One region of the Rhizobium sp. NLR8a genome, then DNA from elsewhere that is predicted to be linked to it. Evidence: predicted binding sites of a transcription regulator. Region 1 holds the regulator's gene; each other region holds the start of a gene.
What was found. Region 1 encodes LexA, which represses DNA repair genes until DNA is damaged. Its sites were predicted from a motif close to TGTTCNNNNTGTGTTCNG; they were not measured.
Positions count from the first base shown of each region.

Region 2: dnaE (DNA polymerase III subunit alpha) is a predicted target of LexA. The motif match lies at 4,136-4,153, and genes of this name have one in related genera.
Region 3: HJC04_RS02220 (ImuA family protein) is a predicted target of LexA. The motif match lies at 4,670-4,687, and genes of this name have one in related genera.

Region 1 is NZ_JABDWI010000007.1:207,033-214,556, reverse strand. Features, by position in the region: gene pdhA (pyruvate dehydrogenase (acetyl-transferring) E1 component subunit alpha) at 1-334, opposite strand, end outside; gene HJC04_RS15355 (septum formation initiator family protein) at 480-800, opposite strand; gene eno (phosphopyruvate hydratase) at 936-2,210, opposite strand; gene kdsA (3-deoxy-8-phosphooctulonate synthase) at 2,352-3,197, opposite strand; gene HJC04_RS15340 (VOC family protein) at 3,194-4,090, opposite strand; gene lexA (transcriptional repressor LexA) at 4,286-5,005, shown strand; gene HJC04_RS15330 (ComEC/Rec2 family competence protein) at 4,986-7,418, opposite strand.
Region 2 is NZ_JABDWI010000015.1:112,402-119,925, forward strand. Features, by position in the region: gene HJC04_RS26240 (L,D-transpeptidase family protein) at 1-344, shown strand, start outside; gene dnaE (DNA polymerase III subunit alpha) at 401-3,898, opposite strand; gene HJC04_RS26250 (DUF5680 domain-containing protein) at 4,413-4,877, shown strand; gene HJC04_RS26255 (ABC transporter ATP-binding protein) at 4,883-5,566, opposite strand; gene HJC04_RS26260 (lipoprotein-releasing ABC transporter permease subunit) at 5,581-6,885, opposite strand; gene proS (proline--tRNA ligase) at 6,901-7,524, opposite strand, start outside.
Region 3 is NZ_JABDWI010000001.1:481,469-488,992, reverse strand. Features, by position in the region: gene HJC04_RS02245 (DEAD/DEAH box helicase) at 1-760, shown strand, start outside; gene HJC04_RS02240 (plasmid pRiA4b ORF-3 family protein) at 1,009-1,632, opposite strand; gene HJC04_RS02235 (hypothetical protein) at 1,946-2,272, shown strand; gene HJC04_RS02230 (SOS response-associated peptidase) at 2,566-3,339, opposite strand; gene ligD (non-homologous end-joining DNA ligase) at 3,401-4,465, opposite strand; gene HJC04_RS02220 (ImuA family protein) at 4,748-5,500, shown strand; gene HJC04_RS02215 (DNA polymerase Y family protein) at 5,421-6,932, shown strand; gene HJC04_RS02210 (error-prone DNA polymerase) at 6,929-7,524, shown strand, end outside.

The sequences.
Region 1 (7,524 bases):
CCGCCATGACGCCGCGCGCCTCCATGCCGGTTGCCAGCATATGGCCGTGGTCGCGATAGGCGGTGATGACCTGATCGCCTTCCTTCTGTGCCATCTGCATGCCGACAACGACGGCTTCCTGACCGATATAGAGATGACAAAAGCCGCCGATGAAGCCCATGCCGTAAAGCTGACCGGCCTTCTCCTCGAAGCGGCGGATCAGTAGCATCTCGCGATAGGCCTTGAGTTCCTCATCCCGATCGAAGTCGGCTACCGGGCCTCCATTCGATGCTTTGGCTGCTGGTTTTGCTGCAGTTTTGCGGCTGGAAACGGTCGCGGTCTTTCGCGGCGCCATTCAACCCTCCCTATGGGTTTGTCGTTTCTCGGTGGCGCGTACCATAGGGAAGAAATATGACCACAGCAATGCCATAATTGCATGGCTCGTATTCGTCGCTAAATCATTGAAAACAAATCGGGAATTCCAATTAACCCGATTTCGGTTAATTGGAATAATGGTTGAAAATGACGATCTCGTCCGCGCGCGACATATTCAGCTGATATCGCGCCTTTTCGTCCAACATATCCTTGTCGAGCGAGCCATCACTCAGCAGCGCGACCTGGCTTTCCAGATGTTCGCGCTTCGCCTTAAGGACGGCAAGCTCCCTTTCGCGCGCGACGCGCTGACGCTCGAACGTCTCCGTCGCCCGCAGGCCATAATCGCCATGGATGCAATGATAACCGAAATAGGAAAGGAAGGCGACCGTCATGGCCGGAATGACGAAGCGGCCGAGCTTTCTCTTCTTATGATGCTTTGTCCACATACACGCATGCTCTTGAACGCATTACCAATTCGCTCAGCATAACGCGCAGAGATTAACCGTTCATTGACCGTAGAAAGCGCGCACGAAAAAACCCGCGCCGGGTGGCGCGGGTCGAGCCGTTGAAAATCGGAACGATCAGCCTTTGATGATCGAGCGGCCGGCATACTGGGCCTGGGGGCCGAGGCCTTCCTCGATGCGGATCAGCTGATTGTACTTGGCGAGACGGTCGGAACGCGACAGCGAACCGGTCTTGATCTGGCCGCAGTTGGTGGCAACGGCAAGATCGGCGATGGTCGAATCTTCGGTTTCGCCGGAGCGGTGCGACATGACCGCGGTATAGGCCGCCTTATGCGCCGTGTTGACGGCGTCGAGGGTTTCCGTCAGCGAGCCGATCTGGTTGACCTTGACGAGGATCGAGTTGGCGACGCCCATGCGGATGCCGTCGCGAAGGCGGGCGGAGTTGGTGACGAAGAGATCGTCGCCGACGAGCTGGGTCTTCTTGCCGATCAGATCGGTCAGCGCCTTCCAGCCGTCCCAGTCGTCCTCGGCCATGCCGTCCTCGATCGAGATGATCGGGTATTTGCCGGCGAGCTCGGCGAGATATTCGGCCATGGCGCCCGATTCGAGCGTACGGCCTTCCCCTTCGAGAACATACTTGCCGTCCTTGAAGAATTCCGTCGAGGCGCAGTCGAGGCCGAGGCACATGTCGTCGCCCGGCTTGTAGCCGGCTTTCTCGATCGACTTCATGATGAAATCCAGGGCTTCGGGCGCGCTCTTCAGGCCGGGGGCGAAGCCGCCTTCGTCACCGACATTGGTGTTGTGGCCCTGCGCGGCAAGCTCCTTTCGAAGCGTATGGAAGACTTCCGACCCCATACGCACGGCGTCGGCGATCGAATCGGCGCCGACCGGCAGGATCATGAATTCCTGGAAGTCGATCGGATTGTCGGCATGGGCGCCGCCGTTGATGATGTTCATCATCGGCACCGGCAGGAGGCTGGCGGAAGCGCCGCCGACGTAGCGGTAAAGCGGCAGGCCGGATGCCTGGGCGGCAGCCTTGGCGACGGCGAGCGAGACGCCGAGGATGGCGTTGGCGCCGAGGCGCGACTTGTTCGGCGTGCCGTCGAGCTCGATCATGATGTTGTCGATCTGAATCTGGTTTTCGGCGTCGATGCCGCCGATCGCGTCGAAGATCTCGGTGTTGGCGGCCTCGACCGCCTTTTCGACGCCCTTGCCGAGATAGCGCTTGCCGCCGTCGCGCAGCTCGACCGCCTCATGCGCGCCCGTCGAGGCGCCCGAGGGAACGGCCGCGCGGCCCATGCTGCCGTCTTCGAGATAGACGTCGACTTCGACGGTGGGGTTGCCACGGCTATCGAGGATCTCGCGGGCGATGATATCGGTGATTGCAGTCATGGGTTCTTCCTGCTCGGTGGGTGATAAGTCGTTCGAAGCCTGTCATAATCGAAGGCGTGCAAATTACAATGCCGCAATTTCCGGCCTCCGAACCAGCATTCCGTCGTGGCCTAAACCACGAACATGTCAGCTTGTTGAACGTCAGGACTTGGCGATCGCATCGAAGGCAAGCAGCTTCTCGAGCAGTCGCGGCATGTCCTTGAGATAAACCATATTCGGGCCATCGGACGGCGCGTTGTCGGGGTCCTGATGGGTTTCGAGGAAGACGCCGGCAATTCCCGTCGCCACTGCCGCGCGCGCCAGCGTTTCCACGAACTCGCGCTGGCCGCCGGAGGAATCGCCCTGCCCGCCCGGCTGAGCGACGGAATGCGTCGCGTCGAAGATGACGGGAGCGCCCATCGCCGCCATAATCGGCAGCGAGCGCATGTCGGAGACCAGCGTATTGTAGCCGAAGGAAGCGCCACGCTCGCACAAGAGCACATTCGGATTGCCGCTGGCGTTGAGCTTCTTCAGGACGTTCTTCATGTCCCAGGGGGCGAGGAACTGGCCCTTCTTGACATTGACGGCACGGCCGGTCCTTGCGGCGGCGATCAGTAGGTCGGTCTGACGGCAGAGGAAGGCCGGGATCTGCAGGACATCGACCACCTTGGCCACCTCGGCGCATTGCTCGGCCGTATGGACGTCGGTTATGACCGGAAAGCCGAATTCCTTCTTGAGGTCGGCAAAGACCTCCATGCCCTTTTCCAGGCCGATGCCGCGCTCGGCCGAGAGCGAGGTGCGGTTGGCCTTGTCGAAGGAGCTTTTGTAGACAAGACCCATGCCAAGCTTTGCGCAAAGCTCCTTCAGCGTGCCGGCGACCATGAAGGCGTGGTCCCGGTTCTCCATCTGACAGGGGCCGGCAATCAGCGACAGGCGGGCGGTATTGGAAAAGGTGACCTGACCTTCGCCTTCGCCGATCCTGACTTCGGAATTCGTGTCGGTGCTCATCGTGTTTCCTCGAAGGCGAAGAGCGCACCCTGCCCGGGCGTAGACTTCACCAGAATGCGATTGTTCTTGCGCGTGAATGTGATCCCGTTAGCACCCAAATGCGCTTCTGTCACGGCAAGATCGGCGACGGTGAAGAGGATTACCCGGCCGCGCAGACCACGATCGGCGGATGAGACGGCAAGCTCGAAATAGGCCTCCAGCCCTTCGGGCGTCATCAGGCTGATCTTCGCATTTGATGCCGCGATATTCACGCCGAAACCGGTTTTCTCCGCCGCCGCCTGCCCTATCGCAAGCCCGACGAAGGCGGCGAATGCCGCCGGGTCCGGCGCACAAAGCGCGATCTCGGCAATGCCGATCACGCCATTGGCATGCGTCTCCAGCGCGGCGCGATCTGTCGGGAAGGAATTGATGCGCTGGCAGGTAAAGAGAAAGAAATCGGGTGCGCGCAGATCAGCTGCAAAGGCCAGCTTGAAGCTGCCGACGGTCTCCGAACCATCCGGCATCCGCATCGGCCGGCTGAATTGCAACATCTCGCCGGCGCTCGCGCCGTTGCTGACGAAGCGCTTATGATCGAGGCCGGCATCCTCGCTGAGGAAGGCCAGCGCAGACAATCCCTCCTCGCCGCAGCGGAAGCGGAAGGCGCGATTGCGGGCGATGAAGACATTGCCGTGGCGGGCCGCTGCCTCGCTCTCCTCGACGCTCGCCACGCCAAGCGGCTCCAGATAGGTCTTGTCGGCGAAAAAGACGCAGGCATTCTCCGTTCCGAAGGGATGGCGCCCATCGGCGGCGACGGTGAAACCGAGCTTGCCGAGCCTCTCACGCGCCAGATCGATATTGACCACCGGCAGCACGACGTGATCCAGCGGATGCGACTTGGCGGAATGCGCGTTCATGATATCCTCCTGAAAGGGGCAAAGATGTGCGACAGCCCCTCCCCGAATGCAAGCGATGTGCGCCAATCCCGTCGAATGAAATTAAAAATCTCGACGAGTTGGCCCGAAGTTTTACGGAAATTTAGCTACTTGCGGAACACATATGGAACATATAGTGTCTGTTCTGGATTTGTTTCAATCAGGGGTCTGACGTCGATGCTCACGCGCAAACAACAGGAGCTTCTCCTTTTCATTCATGAGCGCATGAAGGAATCCGGCGTCCCTCCCTCCTTCGACGAAATGAAGGATGCCCTGGATCTCGCCTCGAAATCCGGCATTCACCGCCTGATCACGGCGCTCGAGGAGCGCGGCTTCATTCGCCGCCTACCGAATCGCGCCCGGGCGCTTGAAGTGATCAAGCTTCCGGAGGCCTATAACCCCAGCCTGCAACAGCGCCGCGGTTTTTCGCCGAGCGTCATCGAGGGCAGCCTCGGCAAACCCCAGCCGGTCGCCGCCCCCGCTGCCGCAAAGCCGGTCGCCGACAACGGCAACTCTGTCTCCGTGCCGGTCATGGGAAGAATCGCCGCCGGCGTTCCGATCTCGGCGATCCAGAACAACACGCATGACATCGTCATTCCCGCGGACATGCTTGGCTCCGGTGAGCACTACGCGCTGGAGGTCAAGGGCGATTCGATGATCGACGCCGGCATCTTCGACGGCGACACCGTGATCATCCGCAACGGCAGCACCGCAAGTCCCGGCGACATCGTCGTTGCCCTCGTCGACGACGAGGAAGCAACGCTGAAACGCTTCCGCCGGAAGGGCGCCTCGATCGCGTTGGAAGCCGCCAACCCGGCTTACGAGACCCGGATTTTCGGGCCGGACCGCGTCAAGGTGCAGGGCAAGCTCGTCGGCCTCATTCGCCGTTATCACTGACAGCAGCCGGACCGGATTCGGTAAAACTGTCTTTGCGCCAATCATAGGCGCGATGGCGCATCCATGGCCGCGATAGCGCCTCGAATGCGGTTGCGACCTGCAGGCCGGCATCGGCGAAGCGCAATTCGACGGAACCGGTCCTGCGGAGCGTCTCGCCGGTGAAGAGCGTCCCGCCTGAACGGCAGCTGTTGAAACGCAGGCGGACCGAGGTCACGACGATATCGGCCGTATCGCAGGCCGGGCCGAGATAGGCGGCATTGTCGATGACGGTGACGATATGGCCATTGCCGAGTCGTGATGTGCACCACGCCTTCTTGACGCAGGAAAACCGGTTTGCTTCACCGCCTGCTGCGGCTGCCCGCATCGCTGCGCTCGCTTCGTTCTGCTGATCGCGGGAAAGCCTGACTCGGCGGTCTTCTCCTTCCGGCGGGATAGCCGGACCATCCAGCATCTTCGGTGGAACATGTGTCGGCAGGACCAGCGCTCGCTGCCACTGGTCGAAGATGAAATCCGGCGGGTTTTCACGGTTGGACGCGATTGCCTCAGCCGCAACGACCGCAACCAGACCACCATCCTCCGAAATCACCAGATCCGGCGGGCGGGGAGCCGGCAGCAGCAGTACGGTGAGTGTCGAGACGGCGATGATGGATGTGCCGACATGGCGCAGCCGGGTGCGCAGCAGCGTCAGCAGCAGAAAGCCTGCCACCGCCACTGCGAAATACCAGGCGGGCAAGCGGCCGATGCCGATATCGCCGCCCCAGCCGGACACCGTCTTGGCAACCGCAATCACCAGATCGAGGCCGAATCCGACCACCGTCCAGAGCGGAGCATCCAGCCCGAAGGGCATGAGCAGCATCGCCAGCAGCCCGGCCGGCATGACGATGAAGGAGATGATCGGCATCGTCGCAAGGTTTGCCGGCAGGCCGTAAGCCGTCAGGCGATGAAAATGCTCGATCGAAAACAGGGCGGTGGAAAAACCGCCGATCAGCGAGGTCAGGAAGACGCCGCCGAAGAAACCGGCGACGACAACCACCGGCCTGATGATCGGCAATTTCAGGAAAGCGTTTTCACGGACACGCCTGTCCTTCCACAGCTGATAGCCCGATACCAAAGCCAATGTCGCGGCAAAGGACATCTGAAAGCTCGGTCCCAATACTTCCGAAGGTGAAATGGCGATGATGATGAGCGCAGAGAGAACGACATTGCGCAGGCTGATCGACGGCCGATCGAAGAAGACGGCAATCAGCATGATGGTCATCATGATAAAAGCGCGCTCGGCCGAAACCCCGAAACCGGAGATCAGGTAATAGGCGGTGACGGCCATGAGCGCACCGGCGGCGGCGATCTTCTTTGTCGGATAGGCTTGGGCGACGCCGGGAAAGAGGCAGAGCAGCATGCGGAAGCCGACGAAGAAGATGCCGGCCGACAGCGCCATGTTGAGGCCCGAGATCGCGACGATATGGGCAAGGCCGGACTGGCGCAGCGCCTCCGTCGTCGTCTTCGAGATGGCGCGCCGTTCATCCGTCACCAGAGCAGCGGCAAAAGCGCCGGTATCGCCGGGCAGGATCGATCTTATGCGGTCGCCGATGCTGCTGCGCAGCCGGTAGAGCCATTCGAGCAGAGCGTCCGACGTCGAGCTGGCCGCCTGCGGGCCTGCCTCCAAGTCGAGTTTCTCCGGCGCACCATAGAAGAAACCGTTGGCACCGATGCCGTCGAAATAGGCACCGAAGGAGAAATCGTTGAGCGCGGGAAGTGCGGGGCCCGCCGGCGGTGTCAGCCGTGCCTTGCCGGTGATGATGTCGCCGATTTCGAAAGGCGCATCGGCGCCCCGGACGATCGCGGTGATGCGTCTCGGCGGCCGTTTCAGCTCCGGAGCCTCGGTGCCTGTGACGGCAAGAATGTAGCGCCAGCGCCCGCGGCCGTCCCCTTCCCGCCGTTCGACACGGCCGGTCACCGTCGTCGTCACGGATGAATCGAGGATCACCGTCGAAGCCCGCCAGCTCTCAAACTGAGCCGAGAGCATGCCGCCGGCGAAAAGTGCCAGCGCCATCAAACTTGCGCGCAAGGCCGGCCGGCTGGGACCGGTGAGGAAAACCGCGGCCGCCGACACCAGCAAGCAGAGCAGCGATGGAACGAGGGGCAAATCCGATGCCGCAAGAAACCAGAAGGCCGAGCCGGCTCCGAGGAAGACCGGCGAGAACAGCAGCATTCGGCCATAATCGGCCTCTTCGCCCAGCATGTAGGCTCCGGCAGGCAGCGATTGCCGGGCGGCGGCCAGCAGCCGATGACGCAACGGGGTCTGCGACTGCGTCCTTACCGATTGAGTCACCACCGCAGGCGCAGGAAAATTCGGCGGATCGGCAAGGCCGGCGCCCACTTGCGGCCGCAATTCGGCTGTCGTCTGTTCCTGCATGCGCCGCCCAAAATGCCCCGCGAAGTCGCCAGAATGCAACCTTCACGCAAATCCGGCAAGAATAATCGGTTGAAATACGAAGGAAAACCCAAAGGAGCAAAAGGCA
Region 2 (7,524 bases), on a different contig from region 1:
AGGCCCCGGTGACGATCGCCGATCCGGACTTAGCACTCGGCACGCATTTCTTCACGCTGCATGCCGTCGATGAACATGCCGGCACGGCGGATTGGCTGGGCATCACGCTCGAGAACAATCTCTCCCGCGAGACGATGAAGCGGCTCGGGATCACCAATCAGGAAAGTTCGATCGTCACAGGCAGGCCGATCGCCCGTTCGCTGAGCCGCATCACGATCCCCGACGAAACACGCCGCAGGATCGACGCGCTGATCGCGCCCGGCTCGACGTTGACGATCTCCGATACCGGCCTTGGTCGCGAAACCGGTGAGGGCACGGATTTCATCACGATCACCCGTGGGTGATGAGATCAACCGGGCTGATTACGATCGACCGGGTTGATCACGATCAACTGGGTTGATCAGACAAGCTCGACGTCGACGACGCCGGGCGCGGCGCGAAGAGCGGCAGCAATCTCCGGAGTGATGCGGTATTTCTCCGACAGCGCCACTTCCACCTCGCGTTTGCCGTCCTCCTTGATGACGATGAAGGAAACGAGACCGTCGCCCTTGGCGTTCAGATGGCCGGCGACCATCTTCAGCGGCCCGGAATCTCTGATATAGACGCGCAGCGCCTTCTGCATCTGGAGCGACTTTTCCTCCAGCGACTGGATCGTCTGGATACGCAGACCGATGCCCTCCGGCCGCTCCTCACCGGTCGCGGTCAGCAGGAAGGATTTCCCGGACTCGAGCACGTCGCGATACTGGTTCAGCATCTCCGAAAACAGCACCGCCTCGAACTGGCCCGAGGAATCAGAAAAGACGATGATGCCCATCTTGTTGCCGGTGCGGGTCTTGCGCTCCTGCTTGGAGATGACGGTTCCGGCAAGGCGCGCATTGGCAGCCCCCTGCTTAATCGCCTGAGAAAACTCGGCAAAGGTCTGCACACGCATCTTCTGCAGGATGTTGTTGTAGGAATCGAGCGGGTGGGCCGTCAGATAGAAGCCCAGCACCTGGAATTCCTTGAGCAGACGCTCCGATGCCAGCCAGGGTGAATAGGGCGGCAAGGAGATCTTCTCCGGACCTGAGTTTAGTGCGCTGCCAAAAATGTCCGATTGACCGCTCAGCTTGTTTTCCTGGGCGCGCTGGGCATAACCGAGGATGCGGTCGAGGCCGGCGGCCAGCTGGGCGCGGTCCGTGCCAAAACAATCGAAGGCGCCGGCATAGATCAGGCTTTCGAGCACGCGGCGGTTCACTTGGCGCGGATCGATGCGCAGGCAGAAATCCTCGATGCTGGCAAAAGGCTTGTCGCCACGCATCTCGACGATGTGGTCGACGGCGGATTCGCCGACCCCTTTGAGGGCAGCCAGCGCATAGTAGATACGATTGTCGCCGGTCTCGAAATGGCGGAAGGAGGTCTGCACCGAAGGCGCGATCACCTCGATGCCGAGCCGCTTGGCGTCCTGTCGGAAATCATTGACCTTTTCCGTGTTGGACATGTCGAGCGTCATCGAGGCGGCGAGGAATTCGACCGGATAGTGCGCCTTCATGTAGGCCGTCTGGTAGGAGACGATGGCGTAGGCGGCGGCGTGCGACTTGTTGAAGCCGTAGTTTGCGAACTTCGCCAGGAGTTCGAAGATGTTGTCGGCTTGCGGCTTGGATACGCCGTTCTTGACGGCGCCGACGACGAAGCGTTCCCGCTGCTGGTCCATCTCCGCCTTGATCTTTTTACCCATGGCGCGGCGCAGAAGGTCGGCTTCGCCAAGCGAATAGCCCGACAGGACCTGGGCGATCTGCATCACCTGTTCCTGGTAGACAATGACGCCCTGCGTTTCCTTGAGCAGGTGGTCGATCATCGGATGGATCGATTCCAGCTCTTCGTCGCCGTGCTTGCGGGCATTGTAGGTCGGGATGTTCTCCATCGGGCCCGGGCGGTAAAGCGCCACCAGCGCGATGATATCCTCGATGCAGTCCGGCTTCATGCCGATCAGCGCCTTGCGCATGCCGGCACTTTCCACCTGGAACACGCCAACCGTCTCGCCGCGCGACAGCATCTCGTAGGTCGGCTTGTCGTCGAGAGGAATGGCCGCAAGATCGACTTTGATGCCGCGCTTGGCGACGAAATCGACGGCGACCTTCAGCACAGTCAGTGTCTTCAGACCGAGGAAGTCGAATTTGACGAGGCCGGCCTGCTCCACCCACTTCATGTTGAACTGGGTAACCGGCATGTCGGAGCGCGGATCGCGATACATCGGCACCAGCTTGGACAGCGGCCGGTCGCCGATGACGATGCCGGCGGCATGCGTCGAGGCGTGGCGATAAAGCCCTTCGATCTTCTGGGCGATGTCGAGCAAACGCGCCACCACCGGTTCTTTCGCCGCCTCCTCCTGCAGCTTCGGCTCCTCTTCGATCGCCTTTGAGAGTGGCGTCGGATTGGCGGGATTGTTCGGCACGAGTTTGCAGATTTTGTCGACCTGGCCGTAAGGCATTTCCAGCACGCGTCCGACGTCGCGAAGGGCGGCGCGCGCCTGCAGTGAACCGAAGGTGATGATCTGCGCCACCTGCTCGCGGCCATATTTCGCCTGGACGTAGCGGATCACCTCTTCGCGGCGGTCCTGGCAGAAGTCGATGTCGAAGTCAGGCATCGAGACGCGTTCCGGATTGAGGAAGCGCTCGAACAGCAGCGAAAACCTGAGCGGATCGACGTCGGTGATCGTCAAGGCATAGGCGACCAGCGAACCCGCGCCCGAGCCACGACCGGGACCGACGGGAATATCATGTTGCTTGGCCCATTTGATGAAGTCGGAAACGATCAGGAAGTAACCTGGGAAGCGCATGCGCTCGATGACGCCGAGCTCGAATTCCAGCCGCTCGCGATAATCCTTTTCCTCGTAACCGGGCGACATGCCGAGGGTCGAAAGCCGCATGTCCAGCCCTTCCACTGCCTGGCGGCGCAATTCGCCTGCCTCGGCGCGTTCCGCCTCCTCGGCATCGTCGGTGGCGCCCGTGAAACGCGGCAGAATCGGCTTTCGCGTTTTCAGCACGAAGGAGCAGCGCCTGGCGATCTCGATTGTGTTCTCAAGCGCTTCCGGCAGGTCGGAAAAGAGCTTGGCCATCTCGGCCCGGCTCTTCAGGTAGTGATCCGGAGTCAGGCGAAAACGGCTATCGTCGGAGACGATGGCGTTATGCGCAACCGCCATCAGCGCATCATGGGCGTCGTAATCGTCGCGGGTCGGAAAGAAGGCTTCGTTGGTGGCGACGAGCGGCAGGTCATGCGTGTAAGCAAGCCTGACGATCTTCTGTTCGTGCCGCCTGTCGTAGGTGCCGTGCCGCTGCAGCTCGACATAGAGTCTGTCGCCGAAGAGACGCTTCAGCGTGAGCAGCCGGGCTTCCGCCTGGGCGTGGTGACCTTCCCTGACAGCCGCGTCGACCGGCCCGGTCACCGCGCCGGTCAAGGCGATCAGCCCTTCCGTGCCTGCCTCTTCCAGCCAGGAAGCTCTGATATGAATGGCCTGGTTGCTATCGCCGCCGAGATAGGCGCGGCTGACGAGATCGACCAGCCTTTCGTAACCAGCCTCCGTCGCGGCAAGAAGAACGATCGACGGCAGCTTGATCAGGGCCGGCTGACCGCCGCGCTTTTCGCTTTCCAATCCGTCTTCCATGTCGATCGAGACCTGGCAGCCGATGATCGGCTGCAGGCCCTCGTCCATTGCCTTCTGGGAGAATTCAAGGGCGACGAAGAGATTATTGGTGTCGGTAATGGCGATCGCCGGCTGACTGTCGCCGGTCGCCTTGTAGAGGATCTTCTTCAGAGGCAGCGCGCCCTCAAGAAGCGAATAGGCGGAGTGGACCCTCAGGTGGATGAAGCCCGGCGTGCCGCCGGTCGCCTCACCCATTGAACCCTTTTCCGTCTCCGCCATGATATGCCTTCCCAATCAGCCGAAATGAATCGGATGCATTGTCGGCATTGAGGGCGATGATGTCCAGAAGAAGACCAGCGTGTGAACCGCATGACTGCCATGCGATCCCCTGAAAACTTTAGATCGCGATGACGATAAGCGAGAAGCTGGCAACGAACATTGCGATGGAGGTGAATGCTGCGATATCACGGATCATGTCAGTCATCTGGCTCTCCTTTACTCGTTATGTTTTCACTTTGTTCCATCTATGTTCCGATGTCAACAGGAATCTTTTCCTTCGCGCTTGCGTTTGAAAGATGCGGGTTCCGTGCTGCGAATCGAACAGCTTCAGCGCTGGCTTTGAACATGCTCCGCGCGACCGGCCCGACATCGCCTGCCGAACGGATCCATACAGCGCATCCGATGTCTGATGCACCTGCCCCAAGGCGATCGAGCAATGCTCGGCCTTTTGTACTTCTTATGTTCTCTGTCTTCTGCTATTTCCGTATCAGATGAGACAGGGAGGAAGATGATCATGCTCGACACCGCGGTGCTGAACGACTTCATCGTAGAGGCGAAAGCCGCGACCTATGTCGGCGGCGGTGTGCCTCGCCCGCCCTGCCGACCGGGTGCCCATGATATCGGCTACTTCAGCGGCGACTGGCGTTATCTGGACAGCTATTTCGGCGGCACCGATTTCGCCGGACAGGAAGTGGTTTGGTTTACCGGCGAACCCGTCTGGGCGATGAATTATTTCGGCTGCGTCGTCGCGTCCGATCTCATCGACGGCAGAGCCGCCGGGACCGTGATCAAGGCGGCGCTGTCGGCAATGTATCGGGAGGGCCGCTTTCTCGGCGGAATGGAATTCGATCATCCGTTCGGCCGCTATGTCGACCGCAGCGAAGGCGGCTGCGAGCGATTCAGTGGCCATGAATGCATCATGGTCGCCGGGCGGAAGGCTTATGTGCTCGATTACCGCGGCGGGCTGGTCGTCCCGTAGTCGAGCTAGAAGTCGACGACCTTGCCATCGGAGATCGTGACGCGCCGATCCATGCGGCCGGCGAGTTCGTGATTGTGAGTGGCGATGAGGGCAGCAAGGCCAGATTGGCGCACCAGCGCCTCCAGCGCATCGAAGACGTAGCTTGCCGTTTCCGGATCCAGATTGCCGGTCGGCTCGTCGGCAAGAAGCAGCGTCGGCGCATTGGCGACGGCGCGGGCGATCGCGACACGCTGCTGTTCGCCTCCTGAAAGCTCGGCCGGGCGATGCGAACCGCGATGGCCGATGCGCATATAGTCGAGGAGCTGACCAGCTCGCTCCTGGGCTTCCTTCCAGGACAGACCGGCGATCAGCTGCGGCATCATGATGTTCTCAAGCGCCGAAAATTCCGGCAGGAGATGGTGGAACTGGTAGACGAAGCCGATCTCGCGGCGGCGGATCGCCGTGCGCTTCTCGTCGGAAAGACCGTCACAGGCATGGCCGTTGATGGTGACTTCGCCGCCATCCGGATGCTCGAGCAGGCCTGCCACATGCAGCAGCGTCGACTTGCCCGTGCCGGAGGGGGCGACGAGGGCGACGATCTCCCCTTTCGACAGCGAGAAATCTGCTCCCTTCAAGATCGTGAGCAGCGTATCACCCTGCCCGTAATGGCGCTCGACGCCGGTAAGCTTGAGGACGACGTTGCGGTTCATGAATGCGGCATTCCTTATTCGTAGCGCAGGGCCTGCACCGGATCGAGCCTGGAGGCGCGCCATGCCGGGAAGATGGTGGCGATGAAGGAGAGGCTGAGCGCCATGACGACCACCGAGATCGTTTCGCTGATATCCATCTCGGCCGGCAGCTGGCTGAGGAAATAGACCTGGGGATTGAAAATCACGGTGCCGGATATCCAGGAGAAGAACTGGCGGATGGATTCGATATTGACGCAGACGAGAACGCCGAGCAGCACACCGGCAAGAGTACCGACGATGCCGATCGCCGCCCCGGTCATGAAGAAGATGCGCATGATGGCGCCGGCGCTGGCGCCCATGGTGCGCAGGATGGCGATATCGCTGCCTTTGTCCTTCACCAGCATGATGAGGCCGGAGATGATGTTCAGCGCCGCCACCAGCACGATCAGCGTCAGGATCATGAACATGACGTTGCGCTCGACTTGCAGCGCCGAAAAGAAGGTCTGGTTGCGCTGGCGCCAGTCAGTGAGGTTGATCTGACGGCCTGCCGCTTCCTCCACTTTGGGCTTCAGAGCATCGATATCGTCGGGGTGATCGACGAAAAGCTCGATCGACTGCACCAGCCCCTCGGCATTGAAATAAAGCTGCGCCTCCTCGAGCGGCATGAAGATGATCGAGGAATCATATTCGGACATGCCGATCTCGAACAGCCCGGAGATCTTGTAGGACTTGACGCGCGGGCTGACGCCCATCGGCGTAATGTCACCATCCGGTGACGTCAGCGTAATCAGGTCGCCGACGCGCAGGCCGAGCTGGTCGGCCATGCGGGTGCCGATCAACACGCCTTGGCCGGAAGCAAAACCCACCATGTCGCCCGGGTTAATATGCTCAGAAACCGCTTTGAGTTTGGTCAGATCTTCCGCGCGGACACCGCGCACCAGCGCACCGGTGCTGCCGCCAGCCTGGGCGGAGGCGAGCACCTGGCCTTCGACCAGCGGCAGCGCCATCTTGACGCCGGGCACGGCGGCGAGCCTGCTGGCGAGATCCGCATAATCAGTGAAAGGTCCGTCGACCGGCTGCACGATCATATGACCGTTGATGCCGAGGATGCGCGAGACGAGTTCGGTGCGAAAGCCGTTCATGACGGCCATGACGATGATCAGCGTCGCAACGCCGAGCATGATGCCGACGAAGGAGAAGCCGGCGATGACCGAGATGAAGGCCTCCTTGCGGCGGGCGCGCAGATAACGCCACGCCACGAGGCGCTCAAAGGTGGAAAATGGCTTGCCAGCCGGACCCAAGCCGGATTTTGAACTCCGGTCCACTGCTGCCTCTGCCATTTCGCCTCCGTTTCCTTAAGCCACGAACCTGTTGATCGCCGCTTCGATGGTCATCGTTTCACGGGCGCCGGTCTTGCGGTCCTTCACTTCGACCTCGCCGTTCGCGACCGCACGCGGCCCGGCGATGATCTGGACAGGTACGCCGATCAGGTCGGCCGTCGCGAATTTCGTGCCGGCCCGGTCGTCGGTATCGTCATAGAGCACATCCTTGCCGGCCTTTTTCAGCGCGGCGTAGATCAGCTCGCAAGTATCGTCGCAGGCCTCATCGCCCACCTTCATGTTGATGACGACGACATCGAAGGGTGCGACCGATGCCGGCCAGATGATTCCGTTCTCATCATGCGATGCTTCGATGATGGCGGGAACAAGGCGTGTCGGACCGATACCGTAGGAACCCATGTGGACGAAATGTTCCTTGCCATCCGGTCCTTGCACTTTCGCGCCCATGGGCTCGGAATATTTCGTGCCAAAGTAAAAGATATGGCCAACCTCGATGCCGCGAGCGGAAAGGCGCTCGGCTTCGGGAACGGCGTTGAAGGCAGCCTCGTCGTGCATTTCCGAGGTGGCCGCATAGAGCGAGGTCCACTTGTCGAAGATCGCCTTCAGGCCTTCGACGCTGTCGAAATCGGTGTTTTCGCC
Region 3 (7,524 bases), on a different contig from region 1:
CCCAATGTCACTCTTGCTGGACCTCGAAGATGACGACCTGACGCCGGCTTCTAAAAGTCGCGTGGAATCCGTTACGCGGGAGACCCCGTTGTCTGCGGAAACCCTCAAGGCCAACCGCAAGGTTCCCATCGAGACGCAGCATGCAATCTATGAAGCAATATGGCGCGATCCGACGCTGCTTGGAAAGCCACTGGCCTGGCGCGGAATGCCTGACTCGCAGCAGTTGCTGGCGGTCTGTAGTCTGATCTTCGGTTATATGGACTCTGGTATCCTAAAAGGATACCAGATTTTTTCTGGCAAACAGTTGCAAGCAGCCTTGTACTCGGTTGAGAAGAGCAAGAGCCTTCGCGAAGTGACCGACAACTTCGTTGCGTATCGACGGCGTACCGATTCAGTTAGCGATGCGGTCGAACTGTCACTTCGTTTCCTCAGAAAGTACGTCGGATATACGTTTCCGCAGAGCCTCATGGCAATATCGCACATTCAAAGCGATGTGTTCAGAAAAATCGGTGTAGAGGCCGGGAACTACGAGTTCTATGCCGCCAAGGCCGAAAGTCTGTTCTTGGAGCGCGGTCTCTTCGCGCTTGATGAGTATGGGATTCCTCCCGAGACCGCAATGCGGATCGCACCCGTCGGTCGGGAGTTCCCGACACTCGACAGCGCGATTGAGCTGGTCATCCGAATGGATGCACGAGGAGTCGATCTCACTAAGTTCGAGCGCGACCTGATAAATGACCTTCGAACGTCCCTAGTGTCATAAGTATGTCAATTGCGTTGAGAATTAGTCCGCTAAGGGTCGATCCCAGACCTCGGCAGCAAGAACACTCACGTCCGCTTTCCGTGTTGTGTGTCCTAGCTGCGGTCAATCCGCTTCCGGCCCCAAATTGGTCGGTCCTCGATGGCCGGGCGATGTTACCTGGATGTGCAATCTGAAATGAGGCGCCTCTGTGAGCAGTTGGGTGTAGGCTCGGATTTCATCAAGACGCCCAACTCGAACCTGCACTTGATTCATTTCTTCGGGACTGGTTTCGGTTTCGGTTGATACAGACGGCGTTTGACGTTTGAGCGCAGAGCGTTGCGAACATCCTTATCCACCATCGACAGGTCGAACCATTCGGAATCAAAATAGCCGCCGCACCACCGAATGGTTTCAGCATATTCTGGATCGTCCCGATCTGCGATGATCTCCAGAAACCGCTCATATCCCGATACTCCACCAACATCTTCGGGCGGTCGCGCCCTTTCGCCGGCGACACAGCTCCCATGTTTGGGCGTAGCGGCGAGCGTCAAGTACTCCTCGACCGCAACGGTGTGCCGCCAGCCGTCACCGAAATCGTAGTAGTAGCTGAAGACGGCGCCTTCCTCGAAGTCCAGCAATCGAACCTCTCTCTGATCGAAGACCCGAGGATCGTCGTCGGTCGCATCCTCTGTCAGGATCTCGACTTCCCCGTACCGCAAGCCGCCAATGCGGAATTCGTAGAGATGATAGTTCCACCAGTTGAATGCTGCCTGAATACCGAGATGCAGATGCTCCAGGTTCCAATGCACCGGCAGGACCAATCGGCGCCAGATGTCCGGCTGGATCTCGTCAATGGAAACTCTGATCTGCACGGCGTTTGCGGTCTTGAACATGGCACGAATGAACAAGGTCAGGCAACGATCGTCAAGAAGGCGCTCAATTGTGACACCGTATTCGAACTGGATCGTTCTTCACGGCATCTCTGCCCGCTTGTGCAGCCCTCGAAGCTTACTATCTCTGGTATAACCCCAACTGGAGCATCGCCATGGATCGAAACGCGGCCGAGATGCTGTCGGAATTCCATATTGAAATTCTTCCGCCGGACCGCGATGAGAAGTGTGCTTCGGAGGCGAAGACATGTCCGTGCTGTCGTAGGTTACGTCCGGCCTCGAGCATGGATGACGATGGCTGCGGGATCTGCGACCAATGCCTGGCGCCATGAGTGCCGACGGCAAAACACCTCCATCGGTTCAGGCGACGTTCGAAGACGCGCTTGCGAAGTTGCCCGACGGCTATGTCGACGGACATTTTGGTGATCGATCATGGGGCGTGACCGTCAAGCGGTCGCAGGATGGCAAACGGACCTGGCTCTATGGCGAGGAGCTTAGCGGAACCGATATCGTCAGCTTCAACCTTTATCGATTGGCTGGACCTGGGTCGATCTTGAAGCCGTGCGAAATGTCTTCCGCCAAGGTGATCGAGTTTGTTCTTGGTTTCGAGCCTATGACAGAGAAAGCTGCTTCTCGCCCATAATGGTCGAAAATTCAGCTCAGGATCGATATTGCATTGCAGCAAGTGCAAGGCTGCACTGCGATTTGAGCGCTGGCGGCCGAGGCAGCCTCTGGTATCTTGAGGTCAACGAAGCAATGCACCTCCTCCCGCAGAGCTTCGTGTTTCAGGCGACCCACTCCTCCTCCCAAGGGGAGCCTGACGGAACAGCGGCACTCCTCCTCCCAGCCGTTGTTCAACATTTCGAGAAGCCTGCCGCACCTCCTCCCGCGGCAGGCTTTTCGTTTTCCGATACATTCAAACTCTGAGTTCAGACCTCAAACGAGACTGCCCTGTCCCACCGGTTCTCCGGATTTCGAGACAATCGTGGATCCGTATGGTTCGCGGGACGAGATGATCAGCGCGTCGTTGGGTAGTGGACGGGCCAGTTCCTTGGCCTCATCCCATGGCGCCCGCATCCAAGTGTCGGTCTCTTCCTTCGTCAGCAGCAGGACCGGCATGGCCTTCTCATGGATCGGCTTCACCAGGTCGTTGGGATCCGTGGTCAAGAATCCGTAGAGATCATCGGTGGTCAGCCCGTCCCTGACCTTTCGGACACTCCGCCATTGCGGGACATGCAGACCGGCAAAGAACATCAGCGACTTCTGCTCGTCGCGGGCGAACCAGGCATTCGGCACGTTGCCGCCATCTTGCCGGCTGGCCGGATCCGGTTCCGCGAAACTGGTGACCGGAACCAGGCATCTGTTTTCGACGCCAAACCATCGTTTCCAGTGCGGAAAACTGAGCTTGCGCACGTTGGTCGTTCCGCGGTCGACCTCCATGCGGATCAGTTCCTGGGGATCGAAAGCCTTGCCCTTGGCCGCAAGTTTCTCGGCCTTGATTTTGGCCGCCTTCTCAAGCGCGAAGCGCGGGGAGGGCAGTCCCCAGCGCGCATGGACCAGTTGCGTCTTGCCGTCGGCGGTGTTGCGGACGATCGGCCCCATCTGATCGGGGTTCATCTGGTAGGCCGGCATAAGGTTGATGAGGCTTTCAGCGTCCTGGGCCCACTTCGCAACCCAGTCCTTGTCTTCCATGCGATAAAGGTTGCACATGCTAGACATCTACTCCGCCGAGCTCGAATGGTGACCAATCTAGCGTATGGCGCTGATTTCGCTAGTCGAGCCGGAAGACCTCGGCATTGTCCTGGCGTTCTCGCAAGCCTTTGTAGGATGGATGACGTAGTTTCCCGTCCGACGTCCAGGCGCGAAACTCGATCTCGGCGATCAGCGTCGGCTGGACCCAGACAATATCGGCGCTTCCTGAATAGGGCAGGTGTGGCTGCTTTCGCTTCCATCGCAGCGTGTCGAGCATCTTCCGCAACTTGTTGGCCTCGGCTTGACTGAAGCCCGTGCCGACACTTCCGACGTGGACGAGGTCGGCATCGCGGTAGGCGGCGAGCACCAACGAGCCGAAGCCAAGAGGGGATGCCGTCGACCTCTCATAACCGACGATGAAGAAAGCCTCGCTCTGGACGCATTTGACTTTCACCCAGTCCCCGGTCCGGCCGGAACGATAGGGCCGATCGAGGTGCTTGCCGACGATGCCTTCCAGGCCGAGGCGGGAGATCTGCTCCAGCAGGACAACTGGTTCGGCATCAAGTGTTTCCGATAGCCGAATAGCGCCGACCTGCTCGTTCTTTGCGCCGTTCAACGTGTCCTCGAGAAGGTGTCGGCGTGAACGGTATTCGACACCGCGTAAATCGTGGCCATCAAGGTAGATAAGATCGAAAGCATAAAGGATGGCATTAGAGGCACGGTTGCCAGCTTGTTTGCCGGATGCGCCCAGCGATTGCTGCAGCAGCCCGAAATCCGGCCGGTCCTCTGCGTCGAGCACGACGGCCTCTCCATCGATGATCATCGTAGCCGGCCCGAGCGCTCGGGCGGCCTCTGCGATTTCCGGAAACCGATGAGTCCAGTCATGTCCGCCACGCGTGAGGATCCTGATCCGTTGCGGCCCGATATGAACGGCAAGGCGATAGCCATCCCATTTCAGCTCCCAGCTCCACTCGTTTCCCTTTGGGGGACGGGACTTCAATTCCGCCAGCGCAGGCTCGACGCGCTCAGGCCTGGGATCGAACAGGAGCTGTGGTTGGGCGGGATTTCTCCTGCCTCGCGGCCGGGAACGGATCGGGGCCTCAGCGTCACGAAGGAGGGGTTTTGATCTCAGAGGCTTCTTCATGCCGGGAGTTCAGCAGAAAAATCTTAAAGACACTGTGGCGATACCGACTTGTCCCCGCAATTCACACAAAGGGATTAGCGCCCGCAGACGCTCGGAAAAAAATCCGCCGGCCGCTATTGGGCTGATTCTCATGGGTATTCTGCTGATTTCTAATGTTCAGGATAATATTCCCATTCCTGCGGTTGCTTGACTCTTTTTTGGGTGTGGAACAGAAAGAGAACATCCGCATTTTGATCGACATGATGTCGGCCGCCAACACGACCTTGAAGGGAGCCGTGAACGATGACTGCTGCCCGTGAAAGGGTGATTTCCGATCTGCGCGAGCGCATTGCCTCGCTTGAGGGCGTGTCCGCCAGAAAGGCTGGCTCTCTGTCCTTCGGCGTGCCGGAAATCGATGCGGTCCTGCCGGGAGGTGGTCTGGCCTATGGCGCCCTGCACGAATTTGCCGGCGGCGGGTCGGGCACGGTGGATGGTGCGGCGGCAGCCCTTTGTGCGGCGGGGATAGCAGCGCGGACGAAAGGCCCGATCGTCTGGTGCCTGACGCGCCCCGACCTCTTCTTTCCGGCGCTCGCCCAGGTCGGACTCCACCCCGACCGGGTGATCTTCGTCGAATCCGACAAGGAAGAGGACGTGCTCGCCAATATGGAGGAGGGGCTGTCCTTTGGTGGCCTTGGCGCCGTCGTCGGTGAACTCGTTCGCCTGCCGATGGTCAGCTCGCGCCGGTTGCAGCTGGCGGCCGAGCGAACGGGCACGATGGCGCTTGCCGTTCGACGCTGGCGACGGCAGACGGAGGCCAATGATTTCGGGCAGCCCACGGCGTCGACCACGCGGTGGCGGGTGAGCGTCATGCCGTCGGAGGAATTGCCAGTGCCGGGCGTTGGAAGCGCCCAATGGTTGCTAGAATTGATGCGCGTAAAAGCGGGTGAATGTGCTGAGTTTCTCGTGAGGGCGTGCGATGACAAGGGTTGTCTCGATCTATCTTCCGGATCTGCCGACGGATCGTATTCGTCGCGCCGACCCGTCTATTCCGCCTGAACAGGCGATCGCCGTGATCGCCAGGAGCGGCTCGAAACGTTGGGTATCGGCCGCCGACGCCGCCGCCAGGAAAGCCGGCGTTCATGTCGGCATGCCGGCTGCGAAAGCACAGGCACTGTTCCGCGGCCTGATGCTGGTCGATGCGGATCCTGAAGTGGATGCCGCAGCCCTTGAACGGATCACGCTTTGGGCACTGACGCTCTACTCACCGATCGTCGCGGTCGATGGCGTCGACGGGATCGTCATGGATACCGAGGGTGCCGATCACCTGCAGGGCGGCGAGCTTTCGATGGTGACCAAGATCTCCAATCAGTTCCTGGCAAAGAAGCTTTCTTCACGTGTCGCGATCGCCGACACCTGGGGGGCGGCACACGCCTGCGCCCGCGCCGTCACTCGCGAGACGGTCATCGTGCCTTCAGGTGAGACCGTCCGCGCCGTCGAACAGCTGCCGATATCGTTGCTGCGCCTTCCGTCGAAGATCGTCAGCGATCTGCGCACGCTTGGCTTCCAGACGATCGGCGAATTGGCCAACACGCCGCGCGCGCCGTTGACGCTTCGTTTCGGTCCGGAGATAGGCCGGCGGCTGGACCAGATGTTCGGCCGCCTCTCCGAACCGATCGATCCGATCCGCACCGCCGAGCTCGTCGAGGTCAGCCGCGCCTTCGCCGAGCCAATCGGTGCGGCCGAAACCATCGACAAATATGTCGGCCGTCTGGTCGCACAACTGATCGAGGAGCTGCAGAGGCGCGGCCTTGGTGTTCGGCGCGCCGACCTGATCGTCGAAAAGGTTGACGGGACGCGGCAGGCAATCCGCGCCGGCACGGTGAAGCCGGTGCGCGATGTCGCGTGGCTGACGAAGCTGTTTCGCGATCGAACGGAGAAGATCGAGCCCGGCTTCGGGATCGAGAAGCTCACCCTGGTCGCCGTCATGGCCGAGCCGCTGGAGGAGCGCCAGAAATCCTCCTCGTTGGTCGAGGAGGAAGTGAAGGACGTGACGCCGCTGATCGATATTTACGGCAACCGTGGCCAGCGTGTTTATCGGGTGGCACCGCTTGCCTCCGATGTGCCCGAGCGCTCCGTCCAGCGCATCAGCGCCGCGGCCGATCCGGTCGAGGTCACCTGGGTCAGCCATTGGCGCCGGCCGGTCCGGCTGCTGGCGCATCCCGAGCTGATCGAGGCCATTGCATTGCTGCCGGACCGCCCGCCGGTCTCGATCACCTGGCGCGGCAAGCGGAGGAAGGTCAAACGGGCCGATGGGCCTGAGCGGATTTTTGGCGAGTGGTGGCAACGAGACGCGGAGATGGAGGCGGTGCGGGACTATTTCGTGATCGAAGACGAGGGCGGTGAACGGTTCTGGGTCTTTCGCTCTGGTGATGGCATCGATCCTGAAACCGGAAGCCACCGCTGGTTCATCCACGGGATCTTCGCATGAGCTATGCCGAGCTCCAGGTCACGACACATTTCTCATTCCTGCGCGGGGCTTCGTCGGCGGATGAGCTGTTTGCGACCGCCAAGGAGCGCGGCATCGGGGCGCTCGGTGTCGTCGACAGAAACTCGCTCGCCGGTATCGTCCGGGCGCTGGAGGCATCCCGCGCCACAGGCGTTCGCCTCGTGGTCGGTTGCCGTCTCGATCTGCAGGACGGCATGTCGATCCTGATCTATCCGACCGATCGTGCCGCCTATTCGCGACTGACCCGGTTGCTGACGCTCGGCAAGGGCAGGGGCGGCAAAGCCAACTGCATCCTGCATCTCGACGACGTCGCGCTCTATGCCGAAGGCCTGATCGGCATTTTAGTGCCCGATCTGCCCGACGAGACCTGCGCTGTGCAGCTCAGAAAGATGGCGGAGATGTTCGGTGACCGTGCCTATCTCGCCCTTTCCCTTCGTCGGCGGCCGAACGACCAGATGCGGCTGCACGAGCTGTCAAATTTGGCCACACGCTTCAAGGTGAAAACCGTTGTGACCAATGACGTTCTTTTCCACGAACCGTCGCGCCGTCAGCTTCAGGACGTCGTCACCTGTAT